2 regions of the Streptomyces sp. NPDC002176 genome follow, and region 1 is predicted to be linked to the other one. Evidence: riboswitches for the same ligand, from Rfam matches in the RefSeq annotation. Region 1 holds a riboswitch; the other holds the start of a gene.
What was found. Region 1 has a riboswitch for S-adenosylmethionine ahead of ACI2LY_RS15460 (aminotransferase class V-fold PLP-dependent enzyme). Riboswitches for the same ligand answer to the same signal wherever they lie in the genome.
Positions count from the first base shown of each region.

Region 2: linked by a shared signal. The riboswitch ahead of thrC (threonine synthase) and the one ahead of ACI2LY_RS15460 (aminotransferase class V-fold PLP-dependent enzyme) in region 1 are both predicted to bind S-adenosylmethionine.

Region 1 covers NZ_JBJDQW010000003.1:363,448-372,899, reverse strand. The annotation lists gene ACI2LY_RS15495 (Ig-like domain-containing protein) at 1-482, shown strand, start outside; gene ACI2LY_RS15490 (hypothetical protein) at 536-937, opposite strand; gene ACI2LY_RS15485 (heme-copper oxidase subunit III) at 1,083-1,703, shown strand; gene ACI2LY_RS15480 (c-type cytochrome) at 1,766-2,578, shown strand; gene ACI2LY_RS15475 (Rieske 2Fe-2S domain-containing protein) at 2,575-3,633, shown strand; gene ACI2LY_RS15470 (cytochrome bc complex cytochrome b subunit) at 3,630-5,267, shown strand; gene trpD (anthranilate phosphoribosyltransferase) at 5,409-6,473, shown strand; SAM riboswitch class IV at 6,582-6,698, shown strand; gene ACI2LY_RS15460 (aminotransferase class V-fold PLP-dependent enzyme) at 6,880-8,235, shown strand; gene ACI2LY_RS15455 (Lrp/AsnC family transcriptional regulator) at 8,246-8,527, opposite strand; gene ACI2LY_RS15450 (rhomboid family intramembrane serine protease) at 8,524-9,294, opposite strand.
Region 2 covers NZ_JBJDQW010000006.1:148,075-157,526, forward strand. The annotation lists gene ACI2LY_RS26325 (extracellular solute-binding protein) at 1-906, shown strand, start outside; gene ACI2LY_RS26330 (DUF3263 domain-containing protein) at 948-1,172, shown strand; gene otsB (trehalose-phosphatase) at 1,209-2,066, shown strand; gene ACI2LY_RS26340 (hypothetical protein) at 2,123-2,581, shown strand; gene ACI2LY_RS26345 (trehalose-6-phosphate synthase) at 2,612-4,027, opposite strand; gene ACI2LY_RS26350 (glucosyl-3-phosphoglycerate synthase) at 4,102-5,046, opposite strand; SAM riboswitch class I at 5,180-5,336, shown strand; gene thrC (threonine synthase) at 5,354-6,628, shown strand; gene ACI2LY_RS26360 (MoaD/ThiS family protein) at 6,625-6,900, shown strand; gene ACI2LY_RS26365 (cold-shock protein) at 7,331-7,534, shown strand; gene groL (chaperonin GroEL) at 7,811-9,433, shown strand.

The sequences.
Region 1 (9,452 bases):
GCGAAGTGATCAACACCATCCCGATCACCACCGGCAAGCCCGGCTTCGAGACCCGCAACGGCGTCAAGGTGGTCCTGGAGAAGCAGTACTTCGTACGGATGCGCGGTACCACCGTCGGCATCGCCGAGGGCAGCTCCGACTCCTACGACCTGCCGGTCTACTACGCCACCCGCGTCACCTGGTCGGGTGAGTACGTGCACGCCGCGCCCTGGTCGGTCGGCTCCCAGGGCTACGCCAACGTCAGCCACGGCTGCACCGGCATGAGCACCGGGAACGCCGAGTGGTTCTTCGACCACGTCCGCGCCGGTGACGTCGTCAAGGTCATCAACTCGGGCGGCCACGCCATGGAGGACTTCGGCAACGGCTTCGGCGACTGGAACCTGGACTGGAAGAAATGGGGCACCGGCAGCGCCCTGGCCGGGGTGGCCCAGAACGGGACGGCGCCCAGGGACTCCGTACGCCTGCGCCCCGCCGCCGCATGACGCTCCGGGGCGCGGGAGCCGGACGGGGCCCCGCGCCCCCTCAGCGGGCCGTCCTAGGCGTTCTGGAGGCGCTTGCGGCGCAGCAGGGAGGCCAGCGCCTCCGCGAACTCCATCGGGTCGACCGGCAGCGTCACCGCCGCGTCGGCCCGGCTCCAGGTCGCCAGCCAGGCGTCCTGGGGGCGGCCCATCAGCAGCAACACCGGCGGGCAGTCGAAGACTTCGTCCTTGAGCTGGCGGCACACCCCCATGCCGCCCATGGGCACCGCCTCGCCGTCCAGCACGCACACGTCGATCCCGCCCCGGTCCACCTCGCGCACCACGGCCTCGGGCGTGGCGCACTCGACGAACTCCACCAGCGGGACGTCCGGAGCGGGCCGCCGCCCGGCGGCGAGCCGTACCTGTTCGCGGGTGTTGGAGTCGTCGCTGTACACCAGCACGGTGGCGGTCGGCTGCATGCTTCCTCCGAGACGTCGGCGTCTTGCGGACGGGCTTTTCCGGGGCGGATGTTACTCCCCCGGGCAGCACGTCAACACCGGTACGACAGGCGAAGACACTCCGAACGGCACCCCCGGAGTGAGGGCGAGATAAGCGACCGACATAATGTCGGTCGTGGCGACAGCAACGACAGTAGACACCGGGCACGCGCACCCCTCGGTCAACCGGCCGAACCTCACCAGCGTCGGAACCATCATTTGGCTGAGTTCCGAGCTGATGTTCTTCGCGGCCCTCTTCGCGATGTACTTCACCGCTCGATCGGTGACCGGACTGGATCACTGGAAGGAGATGGCGCACGCGCTCAACGTGCCCTTCTCCGCGACGAACACCACGATCCTGGTGCTCTCCTCCCTGACCTGCCAGCTCGGCGTGTTCGCCGCCGAGCGCGGGGACGTGAAGAAGCTCCGCGGATGGTTCATCGTCACCTTCATCATGGGTGCGATCTTCATCGGCGGACAGATCTTCGAGTACACGGAACTGGTGAAGAAGGACGGCATCTCGCTGTCCTCCGACGTATACGGCTCCGTGTTCTACCTGACCACCGGCTTCCACGGCCTGCACGTGACGGGCGGCCTCATCGCCTTCCTGCTGGTCCTCGGCCGCACCTACGCGGCGAAGAGGTTCACTCACGAGCAGGCGACCGCCGCCATCGTCGTGTCCTACTACTGGCACTTCGTCGATGTGGTCTGGATCGGCCTCTTCGCCACGATCTACCTGATCAAGTAGCGGGGATACGTCCCGCACATCCAGAAGCACCGACGCAGAAGATCCTGACACCGGGGTAATCCGTGAAAAAGCTCTCCGCACGACGACGCCATCCGCTGGCGGCGGTCGTCGTCCTACTCCTCGCGCTGGCGGCCACTGGGGGGCTGTACGCCGCGTTCGCGCCCGCGGGCAAGGCGCAGGCCGATGAAACCTCCCAGTCCCTGACCATCAAGGAGGGCCAGAAGCTCTACTCGGTGGGCTGCGCAAGCTGCCACGGCACCGGTGGCCAGGGAACCTCCGACGGCCCGAGCCTGGTCGGGGTCGGCGCCGCCGCGGTCGACTTCCAGGTCGGCACCGGCCGGATGCCCGCCTCCAGCTCGCAGATGGCCCAGATCCCCAGCAAGAAGGTGATCTACAGCCAGGCCGAGATCGACCAGCTCGCCGCGTACGTCGCGTCGCTGGGCGCCGGGCCGAACGTGCCCACGAAGGAGCAGTACTCCAAGGACGGCGCGGACATCGCCATGGGTGGCGAGCTGTTCCGCACCAACTGCGCGCAGTGCCACAACTTCACCGGCAAGGGTGGTGCCCTCACCAAGGGCAAGTACGCCCCGAGCCTCGAGGGCGTCGACCCGAAGCACATCTACGAGGCCATGCAGACGGGCCCGCAGAACATGCCGTCCTTCCCCGACACCACCATGACGGAGAAGAACAAGAAGGACATCATCGCGTACCTGAACGCGGTCAACGGCAGCGAGACCGAGAACCCCGGCGGCATGGAGCTGGGCGGCCTCGGGCCGGTCAGTGAGGGCCTGTTCGCCTGGATCTTCGGCCTCGGCGCGCTGATCGCGGTCGCCGTCTGGGTCGCCGCTCGGACCGCAAAGGCCAAGAAGTCATGAGTAGCCAAGACATTCCAGAAGAGAACCTGCCCGCCGCGCAGGACCACCCGCACGGCTCGGTGAGCGTCGCGGACGAGGAGACCCCGTTCGCCGATCCGGGGCTCCCGCCGCACGAGCACCGTGCCCAGGACATCGACGAGCGGGCCGCCAAGCGGTCCGAGCGGTCGGTCGCCCTGCTGTTCACGGTCTCGATGCTGGCCACCCTCGGCTTCATCGCGTCGTACGTGACCATCCCGCACGACAAGTCGATCTTCGTCTTCCCGATCGGGCACGTCAGCGCGCTGAACTTCGCGCTGGGCCTGACCCTCGGTACGGCGCTGTTCTGCATCGGCGCGGGTGCCGTCCACTGGGCGCGCACCCTGATGTCCGACGTGGAGATGACCGCCGAGCGTCACCCGATCGCGGCCGAGCCGACGGTCCGGGCGCAGGTCTTCGACGACTTCCGCCAGGGTGCCGAGGAGTCGGGGATCGGCCGTCGCAAGCTGATCCGCAACACCATGTTCGGCGCGCTCGCGATGGTGCCGCTCTCCGGTGTCATGCTGCTGCGCGACCTCGGCCCGCTGCCCCACAACTCGCTCCGCCACACGCTGTGGGCGAAGGGCAAGCTCCTCGTCAACGTCAACACCAACCAGCCGCTGCGTCCCGAGGACGTGGCCGTCGGCTCGCTGACCTTCGCCAAGCCCGAGGGCCTGGAGGAGACGGACGAGGACTTCCAGGACCAGATCGCCAAGGCCGCCCTGATGATCGTCCGGCTCCAGCCGAACGACATCAAGGACAAGCAGGAACTGGCCTGGTCCCACGAGGGCATCGTCGCCTTCTCGAAGATCTGCACCCACGTGGGCTGCCCGATCTCCCTGTACGAGCAGCAGACGCACCACGTACTGTGCCCGTGCCACCAGTCCACCTTCGACCTCTCCGACGGTGCCCGAGTGATCTTCGGCCCTGCCGGTCACGCCCTGCCGCAGCTTCGCATCGCCGTGAACGACGAGGGTTACCTCGAAGCGCTCGGCGACTTCGCGGAGCCCGTCGGTCCTGCATTCTGGGAGCGCGGATGAGTACTGCGAACAACGACGCGTCCCGCTCACGCGGGAAGGCCCCGGCCGGCGAGCGCGTAGCCGACTGGGCCGACGGCCGGCTGGGGATCTACTCCCTGGCCAAGGCCAACATGCGCAAGGTCTTCCCCGACCACTGGTCGTTCATGCTGGGCGAAGTCTGCATGTACAGCTTCCTCATCATCATCCTGACCGGTGTGTATCTGACGCTGTTCTTCCACCCGTCGATGAACGAGGTGGAGTACCACGGCAGTTACGTCCCGCTCCAGGGACAGCTGATGTCGGAGGCGTTCAACTCGACCCTGCACATCTCCTTCGATGTGCGCGGTGGTCTGCTCATCCGGCAGATCCACCACTGGGCCGCGCTGATCTTCCTCGCGGGCATGTTCGTGCACATGATGCGCGTGTTCTTCACGGGTGCGTTCCGCAAGCCGCGTGAGGTCAACTGGCTGTTCGGCTTCCTGCTGTTCGTCCTCGGCATGTTCACCGGTTTCACCGGTTACTCGCTCCCGGACGACCTGCTCTCCGGCACCGGTGTGCGCTTCACCGAGGGCGCGATCCTGTCCATGCCGATCGTCGGCACGTACATCTCGTTCTTCCTCTTCGGCGGCGAGTTCCCCGGCCACGACTTCGTGGCCCGGTTCTACTCGATCCACATCCTGCTGCTGCCGGGCATCATGCTCGGCCTGATGGTGGCGCACCTGATCCTGGTCTTCTACCACAAGCACACGCAGTTCGCGGGTCCGGGGAAGAAGGAGACCAACGTCGTCGGCATGCCGCTGCTGCCGGTGTACATGGCCAAGGCCGGAGGCTTCTTCTTCCTGGTCTTCGGTGTCATCGCGGCCATCGCGGCGGTCGCGCAGATCAACCCGATCTGGGCGATGGGCCCGTACCGGCCCGACCAGGTCTCCACCGGCGCCCAGCCCGACTGGTACATGGGCTTCGCCGAGGGTCTGGTCCGCTACATGCCGGGCTGGGAGATCAACTTCTGGGGCCACACGCTGGTCCTGGGCGTGTTCATCCCGCTGGTCCTGTTCGGTGTCGTGCTGATGGCCATCGCCGTCTACCCGTTCATCGAGTCCTGGGTCACCGGCGACAAGAGCGAGCACCACATCCTGGACCGCCCGCGCAACGCCCCGACGCGTACCGCGTTCGGCGTCGCCTGGGTCACGGTGTACATGATCGGTCTGGTCGGCGGTGGCAACGACCTGTGGGCCACCCACTTCCACCTGTCGATCAACCAGGTCACCTGGTTCGTCCGGATCTTCTTCTTCGCCGGACCGGTGATCGCGTTCATCGTCACCAAGCGGATCTGCCTCGGCCTCCAGCGCCGGGACAAGGAGAAGGTGCTGCACGGCCGCGAGACCGGCATCATCAAGCGCCTGCCGCACGGTGAGTTCATCGAGGTGCACGAGCCGCTCAGCCAGGAGCAGCTGCACACCCTGACGGCGCACCACCAGTACGAGCCCGCCGAGATCGGCCCCACGGTCGACGAGAACGGGGTCGAGCGCAAGGTGAAGCCCGCCGAGCGACTCCGGGTCAAGCTGTCCAACGCCTACTACGGCGAGGACAACCAGATCCCGAAGGCGACCGTCGACGAGTACAAGGAGATCACGAGCGGCCACGGCCACCACTGATCCCCGCGTCGCCACACCACGGCCGAAGGGCCCCGTCCGGAACACCGGCGGGGCCCTTCGCCCTGTTCAGGCTGGATAAGGTGGGACCGGGCACCCCATGTGTCCCGCGAGAGCCCTTTCCCTCACACCCAGGAGCGGCTGATGAGCGCTGTGACCCCCGCTGGAGGCGACACCGCGGCGGGCCGTTCCTGGCCCGAGGTACTGAACGCCCTGCTGGAGGGCCGGGACCAGAGCGCGGACGCCACCGCCTGGGCGATGGACCGGATCATGCGCGGCGAGGCCACGGACGCCCAGATCGCGGGCTTCCTGGTGGCGCTGCGGGCCAAGGGCGAGACGGTCGAGGAGATCACCGGGATCGTCCGGGCGATGTACGAGCACGCCAATGTGATCGAGGTGCCCGGCCGGACCGTGGACATCGTCGGCACCGGCGGGGACGGCGCCAAGACGGTGAACATCTCCACGATGTCCTCCATCGTGGTCGCCGGTACCGGTGCGAAGGTCATCAAGCACGGCAACCGGGCCGCGTCCTCGGCCTCCGGTTCCTCGGACGTGCTGGAGCGGCTCGGGGTGAACCTGGAGCTGACGCCGAAGCGGGTGGCGGAGGTCGCGGAGGAGGCGGGGATCACCTTCTGCTTCGCGGTCAAGTTCCACCCGGCGCTGCGTCATGTCGGCGCCGCCCGCGGCCAGCTGGGCATCCGTACGGTCTTCAACGTCATCGGTCCGCTGACCAACCCGGCGCGGGTGCGGTCCCAGGCGGTGGGCGTGGCGAACCTCGCCATGGCGCCGATCGTGGCGGGCGTCTTCGCCGAGCGCGGCAACTCCTCGCTGGTCTTCCGGGGCGAGGACGGCCTGGACGAGCTGACCACCACCGCGCCCTCGCGGGTGTGGATCGTGCGCGACGGCAAGGTCACCGAGGAGGTCTTCGACCCGCGTGACGTCGGCATCGAGCTGGTGCCGGTGGAGGCGCTGCGCGGCGGCGACCCGGCGTACAACGCGATGGTGGCCCGGCAGGTGCTGGAGGGCGAGCGGGGGCCGGTGCGGGACGCGGTGCTGCTGAACTCGGCGGCCGCGCTGGTCGCGCTGGACCCGACGGGGGAGCCGCTGGCCGACCAGCTGCGGGCGGGCATGGCGCGGGCCGCCGAGTCCATCGACTCCGGTGCCGCGGCGCGCACGCTGGAGCGCTGGGTGGCCGCGAGCAACCGGTAGCGGATGTCGTTTCGGCGCGGCGGGGAGCGGTGGCTCTCCGCCGCGTCGGCGTTCCGGCATCCGGACGCCGGTTGCGCCGGGTGATCCGTCCGGATAGCTTGCGTGTCAGGTCATGAGCGACAGCCATGCGGCCCCGGCCGGCTGTCCGGCAACCCTCCGTCCGTGGCGGGGTGCTCCGGGTGAGGACCAGGCCGTGGTCCAGAAGGTCCACGGCAAGCGCGGACCCCTCGAAGAACCAGGGGTCCTGGTCGTACGAGGGAGCCTTCTTCCGTGAGCAAGCGAATGCGCTAGGGCCGCCGAGCCCCGCCTCCGCACACCCCTTTTCTCTCTTTTCCGCGCCTTCCGGTGCCGCGCCCGCATGCCCTGCGCCCGCGGTGACTCCGGCCTGCCTCACGGGAGTTCAGCCATGTCCGTCTCCACCGCCTTCGCCCCCGCCCCCGCCCCCGCCGAGACCCTGTCCGCTCCGCTGCCGGTGCTCGGCCGGGACGTCACCGTGCCGCTCGTCACCGGGGGCGAGGTGGGCTACGCCGCGCTCGACTACGCCGCCAGCGCCCCCGCCCTCCAGCGGGTCTGGGACGACATCGCCGCCTACGTCCCCTACTACGGCAGCGTGCACCGGGGTGCCGGGCACCTCTCGCAGCTCTCCACCGAGCTGTTCGAGAACGCCCGCCGCACGGTCGCGGAGTTCCTCGACTGCCGGGACGACGACCAGGTGGTCTTCACCCGGTCCACCACGGACTCGCTGAACCTGCTGGCCCGCGCGCTGCCCGCCGGGTGCGAGGTGTACGTCTTCGAGACCGAGCACCACGCCGCGCTGCTGCCCTGGCGCGAGGCCGACGTGACCTTCCTGGACGCCCCGCGCACTCCCGAGGCGGCCGTGCGCACCCTGGAGCGGGCCCTCGCCGCCCGGGACACCGCGCGCCCCGCGCTGGTCTGCGTCACCGGCGCCTCCAATGTCACCGGTGAGCTGTGGCCGGTGCGTGAACTGGCGGCGGTCGCGCACGCGTCCGGGGCGCGGATCGTCCTGGACGCCGCCCAGCTGGTGCCGCACCGGCCGGTGAGCGTGCGGGAGCTGGACGTCGACTGGATCGCGTTCTCCGGGCACAAGCTGTACGCGCCGTTCGGCTCCGGGGTGCTGGCCGGGCGGGCCGACTGGCTCACCGCGGCCGAGCCGTACCTCGCGGGCGGCGGCGCCAGCCGCACGGTGGCCCGGCGCGCGGACGGCGGGGTGGAGGTGGAGTGGCACGAGGGCGCCGCCCGGCACGAGGCGGGTTCCCCCAATGTCATCGGCGCCTACTCGATCGCCTCGGCCTGCCGTGCGCTCACCGAGGCGGGCCCCGAGGCGCTGGCCGCCCGGGAGCGGAGGCTGCTCGGGCTGCTCCGCGCGGGCCTCGCCGAGGTGCGCCAGGTGCGGGTGCTCTCCCTCTTCGGCGACGACGCCCCGCGGGTCGGTGTGCTGTCCTTCGTCGTCGACGGCTGGAACAGCTCCCACCTCGCCGCCGCGCTCTCCGCCGAGTACGGCATCGGCGTCCGCGACGGCCTCTTCTGCGCCCACCCCCTGGTGCACGCGCTCCTGGGCACCGGCCCCGCCGAGCAGAGCGGCTGCGGCACCGGGACCCTGAACGCCCTCCGCGTCAGCTTCGGCGCGGGCACCCCGGACGAGGACGTCACCCGCTTCGTGACGGCGGTACGCGAACTGGTCACGCGGGGTGCGAAGTGGACCTACCGCACGGAGAACGGCCGCTGCGTCCCGGAGAGCTGAGGCCGTCCGGCTAGCTGTCGAGGCCGATCGCGAAGGCCGCTTCCAGGTCGTGCTGGGAGTAGGTGCGGAAGGCGACGTGGGTGTCGGTGCCCTCCACGCCCTGGATCTTGCTGATGCGGCCGGGGATGACCTCGGCGAGGTCCTCGTGGCGGGCCACGCGGACCATGGCGATCAGGTCGTAGGTGCCGGTGACGGAGAAGACCTCGCTCACGCTCTCCAGCGCGGCGATCTGTTCGGCGATCTCCGGAATCCGGTCCACGCTGGTCTTGATCAGGACGATCGCGGTGATCACGGCTGGTTCTCTCCCTTGGACGCCGGAGCCGGGGCGGGCCCAACTCTAGCCTCGCCCGGACCGTCCTTCTCGCGCTGCTTGCGCCCGTACCGCAGCCAGGCGTAGCCGAAGCCCAGGCAGAAGCCGATCACATGGGCGAGGTAGGCGACGCCGGGGCCCTCGGGCGCGCGGCCCGCCGCGTACCACTGGAGGGCGGCCCAGAAGGGCAGCACCACCCAGGCCGGGAAGCGCAACGGGAGGAAGAACAGGAACGGGAGGAGACTGGTGACACGGGCCCGCGGAAAGAGGTGGAGGAACGCGCCGAGGACCGCCGAGATGGCGCCCGAGGCACCGACCAGGGACTGCTCGGAGTCCGCGTTGGCGAGCGCGTACCCGAGCAGGGCGAGGTAGCCGCAGCCGACGTAGAACAGGGTGAACTCGACGCGGCCCATCCGTTCCTCGGTCAGCACGCCGAAGACGAAGAGGAAGAGCATGTTGCCGAGCAGATGCACCCAGCTGCCGTGCACGAACAGCGCGGTCACCGGCGTGAGCGCCTCGCGCACCGGCTCCGCGAAGAGGCCGGCCGGGATCACCCCCCAGTGCCGGAAGTACGCCCGCTGTGCCGCGAGCAGCGTCTCCCCGGTGCCGTACGCGCGGGTGAAGCCGGAGGCCGGGCCCAGCAGGAAGATCAGGCAGCACAGGGCGATGAGGCCGTACGTCAGCGGCGCCGGGGTGCCCCGGACCGCCCTGACGGTCCGGGCGGCGGTCGTGCTCCACTCTCTGATCATGAATACAGAGCATGACGTAACCGGACGCACTGGTACAGACCGCCTCGCCGCTTCGGACAGGCGGGCGGCGAACACCCGGCAGGCCGTAGGGTTACGGCCACACGTGCCGGGACCCGGCGCGCGACCGGCCACCCAAGCGACGAGAAGGAAGCGAGCTG
Region 2 (9,452 bases), on a different contig from region 1:
GTGCCGCAGCTCGCCGAGGCGGGCGACTGGAACCACACCCCGTACGCGATGCCCTTCGCGGCCTCCACGCGCGTCCTCTTCTACAACAAGACGCTCTTCGAGAAGGCCGACATCACCCCGCCCACCACCTGGGACGAGCTGGCCTCCGACGCCGAGGCGCTCAAGGCCGAGGGCGTGAAGTACCCCTTCGCGCTGCCGCTCGGCCCCGAGGAGGCGCAGGCCGAGACCATGCAGTGGCTGCTCAGCGGCGGCAGCGGCTACACCGACGACATCGGCACCTACACGATCGACTCCGCGCTGAACGGCGAGACCTTCAGCTGGCTCAAGGACGACCTCGTGGGCAAGGGCCTCACCGGGCCCGTCGCCCCCGGCCGCCTCAACCGCGCCGCCGCCTTCGCCGCGTTCGCGGACGGCCAGGTCGGCATGCTCAACGGCCACCCCACGCTGATCCGGCAGGCCGAGGCCAAGGGCGTGAAGTTCGGCATGGTCCCGATGCCGGGCCGCACCGGCCGGGCCCGGGCCGCGATGGGCGTCACCGACTGGATGCTGGCCTTCAAGCAGAACGGCCACGCCGCCCAGATCGGCGGCTTCCTCGACTTCGTCTACGACCAGAAGAACGTCCTCGACTTCTCCCGCGAGTACGGCCTGCTGCCCGTCACCACCTCCGCCTCCGACGCGATGACCCAGTCCGACGCGAAGAGCGACGTCCCGCTGCACGCCTTCCTGGAGCAGATGCCGACCGCCGAGCAGTACCCGGTGAACAAGACCTCCTGGGCCGCCGTCAGCGCGGCCGTGAAGCAGGACATCGGGCAGGCCGTCTCCCCCTCGGGCAGCCCCGCGGGCGTGCTCACCCGGCTCCAGGCCGCCGCCACCGCGGCCGACAGCTCGGCGCAGTCCCAGGGCTGAGCCCGCTGTCACTGTCGGTGGGCGGGGTTACGGTTGCCGACATGGAACTCGGCAGCCGTGAGCAGGCGATCCTCGCGCTGGAGCGCCGGGGCTTTCCCGGCCCCGGCGCGAAGGAGCGCGCCATCCGCGAGCAGCTCGGCCTCGCCCCGGTCCGCTACTACCAGCTCCTCAACGCCCTCCTGGACGACGAGCGCGCCCTCGCCCACGACCCGGTGACGGTCAACCGCCTGCGCCGGGTGCGTGAGGCGAGAAGGTCGGAACGCTGAGGCGTGCGGGGGGCCCGGCGCGGATAGTGTCGCTCTATGGGAACCCCTGACATCCCCGAGGACAGCGCGCTGCCGGTCCCGGTGACCCGGGCGGGCCGCGACGGTCTGCGAGCGCTGCTGGACCGGCCGCGCACCGCCGTGATCGGCCTGGACTTCGACGGCACGCTGGCCCCCATCGTCGCCGACCCCGACCAGGCCCGCGCGCACCCCGGCGCCGTGCCCGCGCTCGCCGCGCTCGCGCCGAAGGTGGCCTCCGTCGCCGTCGTCACCGGCCGCCCCGCCGGGGTCGCGGTCCGCCACGGCGGCTTCGCCGGGGTGCCCGGCCTGGAGCACCTGGTCGTCCTCGGCCACTACGGCGCCGAGCGCTGGGACGCCGTGACCGGCACCGTCACCGCGCCCGCCCCGCACCCCGGCATCGCCGCGGTCCGCGCCGAACTCCCCGGCGTCCTCGACCGGGCCGGTGCCTGGCCCGGCACCTGGATCGAGGAGAAGGGCCGCGCGGTCGCCGTCCACACCCGCCGCGCCGAGAACCCCGACGCCGCCTTCGACACCCTCCGCGCCCCCCTCACCGACCTCGCCACCCGCCACGGCCTCATCGTCGAACCCGGCCGCCTCGTCCTCGAACTCCGGCCCCCCGGCATGGACAAGGGCGTAGCCCTCCTCGACCACCTCCGCACCACCGGCGCCGAGTCCGTCCTCTACGCGGGCGACGACCTCGGCGACCTCCCCGCCTTCGCGGCCCTCGAAAAACTCCGCTCCAACGGCTTCCCAGCCCTCCTGGTCTGCAGCGGCAGCACCGAGGTCACGGAACTGGCGGAGCGGGCGGACCTGGTGGTGGACGGCCCCGGGGGAGTGGTGGAACTGCTGGAGGGCTTGGCGGTCCACGCCGGATAGGACGGCGGCCGCACCCTCCTGTCCGCCCTGGCCGGCCGCGTGGCAGCATGCGCGGCATGGAGATCATCCCCGGCCGTGGTGTCGACCTCGTCAAGATCGGTGACCGCCGCTCGCACGTCGAGGAGCGCATCGGACCGCCGTATCACGGCCCCGGCGGCGAGCGCGCGGTCTACGACACCACGCCGATGATGGTGATCACCTATGCGGCGGACAGCCCGGACAGCACGGTCGAGCTGGTCGAGATGAAGTACAGCGGCGAGGGAGGGGACGCCGAGGCCCAGCTGGACGGAATCCAGCTGACCCACCGTTTCCTCGACGATGTCGTGGCCGATCTCCATGCCCGCGGGTACACCAGCACCCCCTCCGACATCGGTCACGACTTCCACGCCGGATTCAGCGTGTGGTCCAGGCACTCGCTGTGGGCACCCGACATCGATCCAGCGGCCGACGAGGACGATGAGCGCGCCGTCGCGGAGGGGGTCTCCGTGGCGCCGTACGCCTACTTCTGCGGCTGAGGAGGAGCGAACCCCCACAGCCGCAGGTGTTCAGCCCCGCAGCGCGTTCAGCTGGTCCAGGAACCACTTGGCCGGGGGCAACGCCGTCGCCGCGTCGGCCAGGTGCTTGGAGCGTTCGGCGCGGGTCGGGGTCGGGAGGGTCAGGGCCTCGTGGAGGGCTTCCGCGGTGCCGACGACGTCGTAGGGGTTGACCGTGATCGCGTGCTCGGCCAGCTCCTCGTAGGCGCCCGCCTCGCGGGACAGGACCAGGGCCACGCCCTCGTCGGAGACGACCGGGACCTCCTTGGCGACGAGGTTCATGCCGTCGCGGATGGGGTTCACCAGGGCCACGTCGGCGAGGCGGTACGCGGCCAGGGAGCGGGCGAAGTCGTCGTCGAGGTGGAGGAGGACCGGGGTCCAATCGGCCGTCCCGTACTCGGAGTTGATCTCCTCCGCGACCCGGCGTACCTCGTCCATGTAGGAGCGGTACAGGGCGAGGTCCTGGCGGGACGGGTAGGCGAAGGCGACGTGGACCACGCGCTCGCGCCACTCGGGGTGGTCCTCCAGGAGGCGGCGGTACGCCAGCAGGCCGCGCACGATGTTCTTGGACAGCTCGGTCCGGTCCACCCGGACGATCGACCGGCGCCCCTCGCCGATCTGCTCCCGCAGCACCGCCATCCGCTCGTCCACGTCGGCCCGGTGCGCCCGCTCCCGCAGGAACTCCGCGTCCGCGCCCAGACCGTGCACCCCGATCTCCGTACCCGACGGGATGCCCGGACCGAGTACCGCGTGGCAGCAGTCGGTGAACGCGTCCGCCCAGCGCCGGGTCAGGAACGCCGCCCGGTCCGCGCCCAGGATGCCGGTGAGCAGCTCGGCCGCGATGTCGTCCGGGAGGAGGCGGAAGTAGTCCGGCGGCGCCCAGGGGGTGTGCGAGAAGTGGCCGATGCGCAGGTCGGGGCGGAGCTTGCGCAGCATCCGGGGGGCCAGCGCCAGGTGGTAGTCCTGGATCAGCACCGCCGCGCCCTGCCCCGCCTCCTCGGCCAGCGCCTCCGCGAACGCCTGGTTGTAGGCGCGGTACGCGTCCCACTGCCGCCGGAACTCCGCGTCGAACACCGGCTCCAGCGGCGTCTGGTACATCATGTGGTGCACGAACCACAGCGCCGAGTTGGCGATCCCGTTGTACGCGTCGGCGTAGACGTCCGCGTCGATGTCCAGCATCCGCACCCGCTGCCCGCCGGTGTCCTCGGCGGGAAGCAGCCCGCCGTCCGCGCGCCGCACCGCCTCCCGGTCACCGTCCCCGAGCGCGGCGCACACCCACACCGCGTCGGTGTCCGGACCGATCGCCGACAGCCCCGAGACGAGACCGCCGCCGCCCCGCCGGGAGCCCAGCTCCCCGTCCGGACCCACCGTGTACGAAACCGGGCCGCGATTGGACGCGACCAGCACCTCAGCACCCTGCGTAGCCATGGCCTCAACCTAGCCCGGCCCACAAACGCTCAAACGTACGCGCGACCGGCGAGCCCAGCCGTATACAGCCGGGCTCACGCCACCTTCCGCGCCGCGTACTCCGCGATCTCTGTCATCGGCGGCCGCTCCTCGGTGTCCACCGAGTAGGTACGCGGCTCGAAACCGCCCACCCCCCGCTCGAACTGGGTCAGCGCGGGCCGCACCAGGTGGCCGCGCGCGAGCCGGAGCTGCGCGGTGCGGTAGATCGCGGCCGCCATCCGGCCGAGCGCCTGCCCGTCCTGGTGCCGGTGCTTGCGCACCCCGACGTCCACCTGGGCCAGCGCGTCCAGCCCGACCAGATGCAGCGAGTCGACCAGCATGCCCAGCTCGACCCCGTACCCCACCGGGAACGGCAGCCGCTCCAGCAGCGAGCGGCGGGCCGCGTACTCCCCGCCCAGCGGCTGCACGAACCCGGCCAGCTGCGGCCAGTGCATGTTCAGCAGCGGGCGCGCCATCAGCTCGGTCACCCGGCCGCCCTGCCCGGCGGCGCCGCCCAGCGGACGGTCGTACATCGCCTTGACCAGGTCGATCCCCGGATCGGTGAGCAGCGGGCCGACGATGCCGAGGACGAAGTCGGAGGAGAACTCGCGCAGGTCGGCGTCGACGAAGGCCACGATGTCCCCGCTGGTCGCCAGCAGGGAGCGCCACAGCACCTCGCCCTTGCCGGGCACGGCGGGCAGCCGGGGCAGGATGTCGTCGCGGTGGACGACCCGCGCGCCCGCGGCGGCCGCCACCTCGGCGGTGCGGTCGGTGGACCCGGAGTCCACCACGACTATCTCGTCCACCAGCGGCGTCTGGAACACCAGGTCGTGCCGGATCACGGAGACGATCTCCCCGACCGTCGCCTCCTCGTTCAGCGCGGGCAGCACCACGGAGACCCGCTGCCCGGACCGCTGCTTGGCGGCGAGCACGCGGTGCGGCGGGCGGTCGGCCACGGACCAGGAGCGGGTGGCCAGCCAGCGCTCGGTTTCTTCCAGCATGGTCTGCGGCTCCTCACGTGATCCATCTCGCGGTTCGGACGACACCTTCAACTCTCCTGGCCTTCGGTTACAGTCTTGGACAACGCCGATGACCATCGCATGTCGAGGTCGGCGGGCGTTCACAACCGAATACCGCTCATCCAGAGGGGCAGAGGGAAACGGCCCGATGAAGCCCCGGCAACCCTCCAGCCGGTCTCGTGCGCGCGACACACCGCGACACCGCGAGGCTCCCGGCTAGGGAAGGTGCCAAATCCGTCTCACGGCGAGATGCGTCGTGGGAAAGATGAGGAGAAAGGGCCTCGCCTCCATGGCTGTGCAGACTGTCGCCACCCCCACCGTAGATCTCGGCCCCGCCGCCGCCCTGAGCTGCCGGGAGTGCGGACACCGCGTCCCGCTCGGGCCCGTCTTCGCCTGCGAGGAGTGTTTCGGGCCGCTGGAGATCGCCTACGACTTCTCCGCGTACGACACCGAGAAGCTCCGGGCGCGCATCGAGTCCGGCCCCGCCAGCATCTGGCGCTACGCCCCGCTGCTGCCCGTCCCCGCCGACGTGGCCGACAAGCCCAACCTCAACCCCGGCTGGACCCCGCTGGTCAAGGCCGACCGCCTGGCGGCCGAACTCGGCGTCACCGGCGGGCTGTTCGTGAAGGACGACTCCGGCAACCCGACGCACTCCTTCAAGGACCGCGTCGTCGCCCAGGCGCTGGAGGCCGCCCGCGCCTTCGGCTTCACCACCCTGTCCTGCTCCTCCACCGGCAACCTGGCCGGCGCGGTCGGCGCCGCCGCCGCCCGCGCGGGCCTGCGCTCCTGCGTGTTCATCCCGCACGACCTGGAGCAGGGCAAGGTCGTCATGGCCGCCGTCTACGGCGGTGAGCTGGTCGGCATCGAGGGCAACTACGACGACGTGAACCGCTTCTGCTCCGAGCTGATCGGCGACCCGGCGGGCGAGGGCTGGGGCTTCGTCAACGTCAACCTGCGCCCGTACTACGCCGAGGGCTCCAAGACCCTCGCCTACGAGATCTGCGAGCAGCTCGGCTGGCGGCTGCCGGACCAGCTGGTGGTGCCGATCGCCTCCGGCTCCCAGCTCACCAAGATCGACAAGGGGCTGAAGGAGCTGATCGCGCTCGGCCTGGTCGAGGACAGGCCGTACAAGATCTTCGGCGCCCAGGCGGAGGGCTGCTCCCCGGTGTCGGCCGCGTACAAGGCGGGCCACGACGTGGTGCGGCCGCAGAAGCCGGACACCATCGCCAAGTCCCTCGCCATCGGCAACCCGGCCGACGGGCCGTACGTGCTGGACATCGCCCGCCGTACCGGTGGCGCGGTGGAGGACGTGACGGACCCGCAGATCGTGGACGCCATCAAGCTGCTGGCCCGTACCGAGGGCATCTTCGCCGAGACGGCGGGCGGGGTGACGGTCGGCGTCACCCGCAAGCTGATCGAGTCCGGCGCGCTGGACCCCTCGCTCACCACCGTCGTCCTCAACACCGGCGACGGCCTGAAGACCCTGGACGCGGTCGCCGGTACCGGCCTGTCCGCGACCATCCGCCCGAACCTGGACTCCTTCCGAGAGGCTGGCCTCGCATGAGCGTGACCGTTCGCATCCCGACCATCCTGCGCACCTACACCGGCGGGCAGGCCGAGGTCGCCGCCGAGGGCGGCACGCTCGCGGAGGTCATCGAGGACCTGGAGCAGCACCACCAGGGCATCGCCGCCCGCGTCCTGGACGACCAGGGCAAGCTGCGCCGGTTCGTGAATGTCTACGTCAATGACGACGACGTGCGTTTCGAGGGCGGACTTCAGACCGTGACCCCCGACGGCGCGGGTGTCTCCATCATTCCGGCGGTCGCCGGAGGCTGAAATTACCTTCGGTAACCACGGTTACCGTCGGTTCATCGAATGGCCTTCTCCGTAAGAGAAACGGAGGGGGCCATTCTGTGTGATTGAGCGCGGTAGGGTTGGGGAACGCGCTCCCGCTCAGCTGGGCCGGGAGCCCTTGATTCATGCCGCCGACCCGACAAGAAGCAGCCAAAATGCACGGGTAATGTGCGGCATTTGTTGTTTTTACGGGGCCCGACTTGCCCTGAATTCGGCCGAAGTTGCGGCAGATTCCGGACTGTGTCCGTCCGGAATTCTCGTCCGATTGACCTGTTGCAGACGGCAGTTGGACAGATACATTCAGCCGCGGTCGACGCGTTCCGGCGCACGCCCCCGACCATTGGGGTGCGAGGTCTGACCCGGGTCCGCGAAGTGCGGGTCCGCGCAAGGGCCAGTAATAGGGGAGTTAGGCATGGCTCAGGGCACCGTCAAGTGGTTCAACGCGGAGAAGGGGTACGGCTTCATCGCGGTCGACGGTGGTGCGGACGTCTTCGTCCACTACAGCGCCATCCAGATGGACGGCTACCGCGCCCTGGAAGAGGGCCAGCGGGTGGAGTTCGAGATCTCGCAGGGTCAGAAGGGTCCGCAGGCCGACATGGTTCGCGTCACCGCCTGAACGTTTTCCAGCAGAGCGCAGGGCCCGCACCGGCACAGGGTGCGGGCCCTTCGTCCTGTTAAGTCCCGTCCTGATCCCCCGAAGGCGCTTGCACTCGCCCTGGGTGAGTGCTAATCATTGCGTTAGCACTCTGAAGGTGAGAGTGACAACGAAGGACCGGGTCGGTGAGGCCCGCGGACCGGGTGGGGCAAGGAACCACAAGGTCGGCGAGCCGTCCGTCGCGGGCGCGGGCGCGGTCCGAAGGAATCACCCCCAGTCCTGGAGGGACCACTTCACATGGCCAAGATCATCGCGTTCGACGAGGAGGCGCGGCGCGGCCTCGAGCGCGGCATGAACCAGCTCGCGGACGCCGTCAAGGTGACGCTCGGCCCCAAGGGCCGCAACGTCGTCCTCGAGAAGAAGTGGGGCGCCCCCACGATCACCAACGATGGTGTCTCCATCGCCAAGGAGATCGAGCTCGAGGACCCGTACGAGAAGATCGGCGCCGAGCTGGTCAAGGAAGTCGCCAAGAAGACGGACGACGTCGCCGGTGACGGTACGACCACCGCGACCGTGCTGGCCCAGGCCCTGGTCAAGGAGGGCCTGCGCAACGTAGCCGCGGGCGCCAACCCGATGGCCCTCAAGCGCGGTATCGAGAAGGCCGTCGAGGCGGTCTCCACCGCTCTGCTCGAGCAGGCCAAGGACGTGGAGACCAAGGAGCAGATCGCCTCCACGGCCTCCATCTCCGCCGCCGACACCCAGATCGGCGAGCTCATCGCCGAGGCGATGGACAAGGTCGGCAAGGAAGGTGTCATCACCGTCGAGGAGAGCAACACCTTCGGTCTGGAGCTCGAGCTCACCGAGGGCATGCGCTTCGACAAGGGCTACATCTCCGCCTACTTCGCGACCGACATGGAGCGCATGGAGTCGGTGCTCGAGGACCCCTACATCCTCATCGCCAACTCCAAGATCTCCTCGGTCAAGGACCTGCTCCCGCTGCTGGAGAAGGTCATGCAGTCGGGCAAGCCCCTGCTGATCATCGCCGAGGACGTCGAGGGCGAGGCCCTCTCCACCCTGGTGGTCAACAAGATCCGCGGCACCTTCAAGTCCGTCGCCGTCAAGGCCCCGGGCTTCGGCGACCGCCGCAAGGCCATGCTCGGCGACATCGCCATCCTCACCGGTGGCGAGGTCATCTCCGAGGAGGTCGGTCTCAAGCTGGAGAACGCCTCCCTGGACCTGCTGGGCCGCGCCCGCAAGGTCGTCGTCACCAAGGACGAGACCACGATCGTGGACGGCGCCGGTTCCTCGGAGCAGGTGCAGGGCCGCGTGAACCAGATCCGCGCCGAGATCGAGAACTCCGACTCGGACTACGACCGCGAGAAGCTCCAGGAGCGCCTGGCGAAGCTCGCGGGCGGCGTGGCGGTCATCAAGGCCGGTGCCGCCACCGAGGTGGAGCTCAAGGAGCGCAAGCACCGCATCGAGGACGCCGTGCGCAACGCCAAGGCGGCCGTCGAGGAGGGCATCGTCGCCGGTGGTGGCGTGGCTCTGCTGCAGGCCGGTCAGGTCTTCGACAAGCTCGAGCTGACGGGCGACGAGGCCACCGGTGCCAACGCGGTCAAGCTCGCGCTGGAGGCCCCGCTCAAGCAGATCGCCGTCAACGGTGGTCTCGAGGGTGGCGTCGTCGTGGAGAAGGTCCGCAACCTCCCTGTCGGCAACGGCCTGAACGCCGCGACCGGTGAGTACGTCGACATGATCGCCGAGGGCATCATCGACCCGGCGAAGGTGACGCGTTCCGCCCTGCAGAACGCGGCCTCCATCGCCGCGCTGTTCCTCACCACCGAGGCCGTCATCGCCGACAAGCCGGAGAAGGCCGCCGCGGCCGCTCCGGGCGGCATGCCGGGCGGTGACATGGACTTCTGATCCCTCTCGGATCAACCGT